One region of the Ewingella sp. S1.OA.A_B6 genome, then DNA from elsewhere that is predicted to be linked to it. Evidence: predicted binding sites of a transcription regulator. Region 1 holds the regulator's gene; each other region holds the start of a gene.

Region 1 (2,207 bases):
CGGCGTTACCCCGGACATTCTGACCGCGGCCAAAGCGCTCGGCGGCGGTTTCCCGGTCAGCGCCATGTTGGCGACGGAAGACGTGGCCTCGGTGATGGAACCCGGCAAGCATGGCACCACCTACGGCGGAAACCCGTTAGCGTGTGCCGTCGCTGAAGCTGCGCTGGATATCATCAACACGCCAGAGGTTCTGGCTGGCATCGGCGAGCGCCGCGCGGCATTTATTCAGGCATTGGAAGCGATTAATCAGAAATACTGCGTATTCAAAGAATTCCGTGGTCAGGGGTTATTGATTGGTGCTGAGTTATCTGACGCCTATAAAAACCGCGCCAGTGAGTTCCATAAAGCCGCTGCCGACTGCGGCCTGATGATGTTGGTGGCAGGCCCTAACGTCATGCGGTTTGCGCCATCCCTGGTGATTGAGTTCGCAGACATCAGCGAGGGGATGAATCGCTTTGAGGAAGCCATTGGGAAAGTGTTGAGCGCTTGAGGTTTCCCTATTCTCCAATAAAAACGGCGCGACAGTTGCCTGTCGCGCCGTTTTTCAGGGAATCAACGGGTGCCGTAAACGACAATCGTTTTACCGTGAGCGGAGATCAAACTCTGATCTTCCAGCATCTTGAGGATACGGCCAACCGTCTCGCGTGAACAGCCGACGATTTGACCAATTTCCTGACGGGTTATTTTGATCTGCATACCATCCGGGTGGGTCATCGCATCCGGCTGTTTTGCCAGACTCAGCAAAGTTTGCGCGATACGGCCCGTCACGTCGAGGAAGGCGAGGTTACCCACTTTCTCCGAAGTCACTTGCAACCGAGTCGCCATCTGAGCAGAAAGACGCATCAGAATGTCTGGATTAACCTGAATTAACTGGCGGAATTTTTTATAAGAGATTTCAGCCACTTCGCAAGCAGATTTAGCACGAACCCATGCACTACGCTCCTGGCCTTCTTCGAAGAGTCCCAGCTCGCCGATGAAGTCACCTTGGTTCAGGTAGGAAAGTATCATCTCTTTGCCTTCTTCATCTTTAATCAGGACGGCAACCGACCCTTTCACGATGTAGTAGAGCGTTTCGGCTTTTTCACCTTGGTGAATCAGCGTACTTTTGGACGGATATTTATGTATATGACAGTGAGACAGGAACCATTCGAGAGTAGGGTCTGTTTGTGGCTTGCCGAGAACCATTAGTTATTATCCTCTGTTATTATCGCTGCCCAAAATCACAGGGCTCAGAGTTCCCTGTACGGCGTCTTAAAAATGCGCGCCCTTTTAGCATAAGAACTGTCCAGTAATGCTGCAAGCGGGAGTCGGAGTGTAACAGCGTTATAAATGTTGTTAACACCGTGGTTTCATATGAAAACCACAAACCCATCACCGCAATTTACTGAAAAGTATGTATCGGCTCTGTTTGTAGCACAGGTTTGAGCGAGTGTCTTCTGTTGTCTCGCTTCAGCATGATGGCGATCGGGTTACGTTGCTGGTTTTTTCCTAAAAGGGTAGTCTGAGAAGAATTCAGTTTAAATGAAAGCAGCGGGAGTAAGGCATTATGCAGGCACGCGTAAAGTGGGTAGAAGGGCTGACGTTTTTGGGTGAATCTGCGTCAGGTCACCAGGTTTTAATGGACGGTAACGCGGGCGATAAAGCCCCAAGCCCGATGGAGATGTTGCTGATGTCGATGGGCGGTTGCAGCGCCATCGACGTAGTGTCTATCTTGCAAAAGGGCCGCAACGATGTGCAGAACTGCGAAGTCAAACTGACGTCTGAACGCCGTGAGGAAGCACCGAGGCTGTTCACTCATATCAACCTGCACTTTATTGTCACCGGAAAAGAGTTGTCAGATAAAGTGGTTGAGCGCGCGGTGTCCTTGTCGGCTGAAAAATACTGTTCGGTATCTCTGATGCTGGGTAAAGCCGCCTCCATCACTCATAGCTTTGAAGTGGTTGAGCCGGAGTGAGTGACTAAATGCCGCAGTGCTTAGGCGTGCGGCATCTTCCTCACTTAATCTTCTTCCCTTCCATCAGGCGCTGCACCAGTGGTGCCATAATCAGCTCCATCGCCAGCCCCATTTTACCGCCCGGCACCACCAGCGTATTGATGTGCGAGATAAACGAACCTTGCAGCATCGCCAGCAGATAAGGAAAATCTATATCGTCCAGCCCGCGAAAGTGAATCACTACAAAGCTTTCATCCAGTGAAGGGATGGCCTT
Region 2 (2,207 bases), on a different contig from region 1:
GCATTCGAGCGGCGCAACTGATTGAGCCCCACGCTTTAGGGGACGAGAAATCGTCCCTTTTTTATGCCTGTCGGAAATGATTTCATTCTTTTTATTAATTTTTTAATCAAATTTATTGCATATAAATTCATTTAATGGCACTTTTATTCTATGTTTTTATTCCCACCAGTTATCAGAATATTTTAATAAAATCAGTAAACTAAGCCATTAATAAAATGTCATTATTTGAACAGGAACATATTGCATGAAAAATCTAATCCTCGCTGCGCTCCTCTCTGCTACTGCTTTTACCGCTACCGCTGCTGATACGATCCGTTTCGGATCGTCCGCTACCTATCCACCCTTCGAGTCGATTGGCGATAATAATCAGATCGTCGGGTTTGATATCGATCTGGCGAAAGCAGTATGTAAGCAAATGCAGGAAACCTGTACCTTCACCAATCAGCCCTTCGATGGCCTGATCCCGGCGTTGAAATTCCGTCGTTTTGACGTAATCATCTCCGGTATGGATATCACTGAGGAGCGCAGTAAGCAGGTCACTTTTACCCAACCCTATTACGCCAACACGGCGATGATTATCGGGCCGAAAGGTAAGTTCTCTTCGATAGCCGATCTGAAAGGTAAGCGTGTAGGCCTGGAAAATGGCACCACCCACCAAAAATACCTGATGGAAAAACATCCTGAGATCACCACAGTCGGTTACGACAGCTATCAGAATGCGATTCTGGATCTAAAAAGTGGTCGTCTGGACGGCCTGCTGGGCGATACGGCGGTGCTCAGTGGCTGGCTGAAATCCAACCCGAATCTGGGCGAAATTGGTGGACTGATTAAAGATCCGCAGTACTTTGGTACTGGCGTCGGTATGGCGGTCCGTCCTGAGAATAAGGAACTGCTGGCGAAGCTTAATACCGCACTGGAAGGAATCAAAGCCAACGGTGAGTTCAAGAAGATCAATGACAAGTGGTTCCCGGTTAATTAATCTCTGAAATGTCCTTCAAATGCCGCCTGCCATGGCGGTATTTCTGCGTAACATCTCTCAATTTTGTAACAACAACGAATGAATTTCATTAAAAAAGTGACGTCTATCACACTTAGTTCATAAGATGACTTCTACACTGTTAAACCGTAACTATTTCGAGATCGAATGTTTATGCACGCACGTTTTCACACCGCTTTTAAGGCACTCCCTGAAAATCTGTCCTCCGCCCTTGAGCCATTTTTGCGACATGATGACTTTCCGGCAATGCTCACTGCGGCAGACGTTGCGCAAGTAAAACAGGCAACCGGTCTGGATGATGATGCACTGGCTTTTGCGCTTCTGCCGCTCGCTGCTGCCTGCTCGATAACGCCGATTTCGCATTTCCACGTCGGCGCAGTCGCCCGAGGAGTTTCAGGTAACTTCTACTTCGGTGCCAATATGGAATTCAGCGGTGCCTCCATGCAGCAAACTGTGCATGCCGAGCAGTCCGCAGTGACCCACGCCTGGCTACGCGGTGAAACAAAACTGGCATCGATCACCGTGAACTACACGCCGTGCGGACACTGTCGTCAGTTTATGAATGAGCTTAACAGCGGTACGGAACTGAATATTCATCTGCCGGATCGCGACGTTGCAACGCTCGGCGACTACCTGCCCTATTCGTTCGGCCCAAAAGATCTGGATATCACCACGCTGCTGATGGATAAGATCGACCACGGCTACACCCTTGAAGCCACTGACACCTTAAGTCAGCAGGCGTTGCTGGCTTGTAACCAGAGTCATGCGCCTTATAGCCAGTCACATAGCGGCATTGCCCTGGAGACGCACAGTGGCAAAGTTTTCGCCGGCCGCTATGCAGAAAACGCCGCCTTCAATCCAAGCCTGCCACCATTACAGGGCGCGCTGATTTTGCTGAACCTTGCAGGTGAAGACTATCTGCAAGTACGTCGTGCGGTGCTGATTGAGCGCCCGCAACCGCTGGTCAGTCAACGTGATGCAACCCGCTCGACGCTGGCGGCAATCGGATGCAGTGAGCTTACCGCTCTGACATTGTAATTTTCCGGTAAAAATATTGGCGGGCGCGCTTTCCAGCCGCCCGCCAATGCACCATGATTTGAAATCCTCTCTTGCCATTGTTACCCTTCCCTGCAGAAACTCGATATAAATCACAAATTCCCGGTTTTTTTTCATAGCCTGATAACAAATACTGTACATATTTACTTAATCT
Region 3 (2,207 bases), on a different contig from region 1:
TGATAGTGTGCTCGGTCAATTTCTCGAGATTGGCGTTAACCTCGTTGCTCAGCGGGTTGGCTGGTGCGTGGTAATACTGAGCACCGTGCCAGAGTACATCAGGTTTTGCAGCAACTTCATCGGCATCACGATAGTCGAGGATATGCGTGACCGGGACCTTGCTGAGGAAGTCGCAATCTTTCGCCGTCAGTGCATCAAGTGAGCCGGAGCGGTACAACCAGCCGCGTTTAATGCGGCGTCCATCGGCGGCGGTGTTGCCCCCTAATTCGCGAAAGTTAACACCACCTTCAAGAGGCGTCAATGAAGGGTGAAGCAAGATGGTTGCTGTCATAAAAGGTCCTTTTTCGGGAATTATCTATTCCCAGACCTTAACAGATTCGCGTTGCGAGATAAAAAAACGGGCCCCCGTAGGTAGCCCGTTATAGCCATTTATAACGCTTTATAGCTCTTTATAAATAAGTAAAAGCAAAAGCAACGCCGCGGCCTTTAGATCAGGTGGCGTGCTGCCTCTACGACAATCTTCACCGCATGACTTTCGGTTTTTTTCATCGTCTCGGCATTCGGAATTTCTTGCTGGGTACGGTTGACGATAACGCCCGCCACCATACCAGCACGCAGGCCCTGGCTTGCACACATGGTCAGCAGTGTCGCAGATTCCATTTCATAGTTCATGACGCCCATTTCCTGCCACTCTTTCATCGACTCTTTAAAGCGACGAACCACGCGGCCGGAGTAAGTGTCATAACGTTCCTGACCCGGATAGAAGGTGTCAGAAGATGCGGTCACACCGATGTGAGTTTCTGCGCCAACGGCCTTCGCCGCAGCAACCAGTGCGGTGGTACAGGTGAAGTCGGCTACTGCCGGGAATTCCAGCGGCGCGAAGTGCAGGCTTGCACCATCCAGGCGCACGGCTGCGGTGGTCACCAGTACGTCACCCACATTAATGTGTGGCTGAATCGCACCGGTCGTCCCCACGCGCAGGAAAGTACGGATACCCAGTTGAGCCAGCTCTTCTACTGCAATAGAGGTCGATGGACCGCCGATACCCGTAGAACAGACGATGACAGATTTGCCATCAATTTCGGCGCGCCATGAGGTAAATTCACGATGAGAAGCCAGATGTACTGGGTTCTCCATCAAATTGGCGATCTTCTCGACGCGCTCAGGATCACCAGGAACGATAGCCAGCGTCGCGCCGTTTAAATCTTTTTTGGTCAGGCCAAGGTGGAAAACGTCAGACATAACAAACTCCTCTTTATTTAAGGTCATATTTTCGCAGGAGGACACCCAGCTACTCTACTGATCATTGTGCCGTTATTTCGTGATGAGGATCACTACGATGTAACAACAAAATCAGTGCGTACATTTAAAGTGTGATAAATATCACAACAAAGGCCTAATTTGGTGATTATTAATACTATTACGTTTTTTCTATATGCCCTGAAAAATGCAAAGGCATTGCCCGTTACCAGCCAATGCCTGTTTTAAAGCACGTAGTGACGTTAACTATCTAGGCGGGGACGCCCTCAGCTTTTACACTGCGTGACCAGATGCGGTGTTTAAACATATCAGCGAGGAAAGTCTCCAGCAGCGCACCTTCGGCTTTCTCACCTTCAACTACCCCTTCCTCAGCCACTCCATCCTCCAGGCCCAGCAAGGATTTGAAACGACGGGCGTCACCGCTCAGGCCAACCACTTTGAGATGCTTATAGGCTTCCAGCACGTAATGCCGCGCATCACCACTCATTAGCAGCGCATCAATGTGGCCATGCGGCACAAGTAATGCATCCACGGTAATAGAAGGAGAACCGGCAAACGTGGCGTCAACCGATAAAGTTGAACCATCATCAGCCACGACTTCCCCTAGGTGACTGGCGAGTAGTTTTGGATGCACGCCGGCCGCCTGTAAAGCCTGCAAAGCATTGAGCACGTCCGCAGCATTGACACCATCGCTGAGCAAAATCGCCACCTGGCGCCCTTTAATAACGCCTTTACCGCTGGCATACAGACTGAGGGAACTATCTTTATCCAGTCCATTTACCGGTTTCGGTGGCTGGGTTTTCAGCGCATCGTCACTGAGGTTAATTCCCAGATTGTTCGCCACTTTCTCCGCTAGCTGCACATCAATATGCGTCAACAAATCGACTACCCGTTCACGAATATAAGCACGTGCCACTTTGGAGAGTTCGAAAGAGAATGCCGCAACA
Region 4 (2,207 bases), on a different contig from region 1:
AAGCTGAAATCAGGTTGCTCAGCGTACTCAACACGACGGTCGCGGCCATGGCGGGCAGAATCGTCAGATGGCTTACCGCCAGCAGGACCAGCATCTTGGCTGCCAGCCAGAACATAATCGCCGGGAATAATAGACGTGCATTGGCGAAGGCCAGCTTGCTGCTGATTTTAATCGACTTAAATACGCCCATTTTCTCAGTGCTGCTGATGACCGGCGCCATAGAAACCGCTACTGCAATCAGTACGCCAGGGACGATAAACAGCGTCAGGCCCAACTGAACCAGCAGCGTACAGACCAGCATCAGCCCTAACAGGCGCGGCAGAATTGGCGCAGAAGCACCAATTGAACGCAGGGCGCTGGTCGTCATGCCATTTGACACCATTTGAATCAGCGTCAGCATCCCACCAACCAGCAACACATTGCCGACGAGTGCAGAGAAGGTTGCTGCAGCTGAGACTTTGAGCAGCACCATCTGCTGTTCCGGTGACATGTTCTGAATAAGTTCCTGCAAGCTCATGCCTGTCGTGCCTGACAGGTCATCACTGGTTGCGCTGAGCAGGCTCAGTTGATCGGCACCAGGGATGAAGAGTTGATTTAAAATGACGGTAATAAATGCGGTCAATAGAGCCAGCAGCAAAATGCTGGTCAGCTGGTTACGCATAAAATTGAAACTGTCACGGTACAACGTGCTGGCCGTGATAGGCATGAACGCTCCTTGGCAAAATAATCGAAAGACAATCAGTCGGGGATTGTACCCTGTAATGTGGCACGGTGGCACCCTGCCAATGATATCTGATTCATTTCTTGTTGTTCAGCCTGTTCAATTGCGAAACGCTAAAAGGGGAACCGTTGTAAAAATGGATAGTAGGATCTTTATTCCTTTGTTTTGATGTAGATCAATTCTTTCTTTTTTAGAGATTTAGATCAGATTGTCGGGGATGCATTTTTCGAAAATTTGTTTTAAAGATGTGATCCCGCATTGATCAAATCCTGGCAAATAGTAGGTATTATTTGCGCGGAAATAATTAATCCATACAAAGGGAAGGGATAATGAAAGCAGCATATTGGGCATTAGTTGCGGCAGCGGCACTTCCGGCAGTTGCGAGTGCACATCAGGCAGGAGATGTGATCTTTCGGGTAGGGACAGCCACTGTGCGGCCAACCGAAGGGTCAGATAACGTACTGGGCCTGGGGTCGTTTGATATTAGCAATAACACTCAGATGGGCATGACTCTTGGTTACATGTTCACCGACAACATTGGGGTGGAGCTGCTTGCGGCCACGCCATTCCAGCATAAAGTTGGACTGCAAAGCACCGGAACGATCGCCGAAGTAAAACAATTACCGCCGTCATTAATGGCTCAGTACTATTTTGGTGATAAGCAGGACAAGTTGCGGCCATACCTCGGTGTGGGTATCAACTACACCACATTCTACGATGCCAAATTCAACCAGACGGGCAGCGATGCCGGGCTGACTGATCTGAGCGTAAAGGATTCCTGGGGTGTGGCAACGCAGGCAGGTCTGGATTACAACCTTGATGACAATTGGCTGATTAACATGTCTGTGTGGTGGATGGATATTGATACTGAAGTTAAGTTCAAAGCCGGTGGTGAGCAGCAAAACATCAACACCCGGATCGACCCATGGGTCTTTATGTTTGGTGCGGGCTATCGTTTCTGATCGTCAGGACAAAAATTAAAGAGGCGCTTTTGCGCCTCTTCGTCTTTAGTTAAACCAATCGAGGGTTTATTTTACGCGAGTATCATTTTCGATGGATTTAACACCAGCCACGCTACGAGTGACTTCAACCGCACGGTTTGCTTCAGCCGGTGAGCTGACAAAACCGCTCAACTGTACACGGCCCTTGAAGGTTTCTACGCTGATTTCACGCGACTTAATGGTTTTATCCGCCAGCAAAGCAGATTTCACTTTGGTGGTGACTACCGTGTCATCCAGATAACCGCCAGTGCCTTCTGATTTCTTAGTTGGCGCACAAGCCGCTACAGCCATGACGACAACAGCTGCCATGCAAAATGCCGACAAAGTCTTGAATAACTTCATAAATAACTCTCCATGCCAAGTTTGAAACTCATTAAATGATGAGTAACGTGTATTTCCCGAACGGAAGCCACAAAAATGAAATGGAACCTGCGGGTAACCCTAATTGTGGTGTAAGTATGGAGGATATACAAATGAAAAACGGT

The links. The regulator CRP, encoded in region 1, controls carbon source genes, mostly activating them, when cyclic AMP is high. The targets are predictions, from matches to a motif close to ATGTGANNNNNNTCACAT.
Region 2: a site for CRP is predicted at 1,074-1,091, ahead of cdd (cytidine deaminase). Genes of this name have one in related genera too.
Region 3: a site for CRP is predicted at 1,372-1,389, ahead of udp (uridine phosphorylase). Genes of this name have one in related genera too.
Region 4: a site for CRP is predicted at 885-902, ahead of ompW (outer membrane protein OmpW). Genes of this name have one in related genera too.

The regions. Positions count from the first base shown of each region.
Region 1 covers NZ_JBLJFK010000009.1:15,340-17,546, reverse strand. Annotated here, with positions in the region: gene argD (bifunctional acetylornithine/succinyldiaminopimelate transaminase) at 1-490, shown strand, start outside; gene crp (cAMP-activated global transcriptional regulator CRP) at 553-1,185, opposite strand; gene ACMV8I_RS15740 (OsmC family protein) at 1,547-1,954, shown strand; gene ACMV8I_RS15735 (phosphoribulokinase) at 1,995-2,207, opposite strand, start outside.
Region 2 covers NZ_JBLJFK010000001.1:1,753,131-1,755,337, forward strand. Annotated here, with positions in the region: gene artM (arginine ABC transporter permease ArtM) at 1-21, shown strand, start outside; gene ACMV8I_RS08210 (arginine ABC transporter substrate-binding protein) at 245-979, shown strand; gene cdd (cytidine deaminase) at 1,151-2,035, shown strand.
Region 3 covers NZ_JBLJFK010000010.1:20,510-22,716, forward strand. Annotated here, with positions in the region: gene ACMV8I_RS16370 (tyrosine-protein phosphatase) at 1-331, opposite strand, end outside; gene udp (uridine phosphorylase) at 487-1,242, opposite strand; gene katE (catalase HPII) at 1,511-2,207, opposite strand, start outside.
Region 4 covers NZ_JBLJFK010000001.1:833,883-836,089, forward strand. Annotated here, with positions in the region: gene ACMV8I_RS04110 (YciC family protein) at 1-706, opposite strand, end outside; gene ompW (outer membrane protein OmpW) at 1,051-1,683, shown strand; gene ACMV8I_RS04120 (BON domain-containing protein) at 1,750-2,064, opposite strand.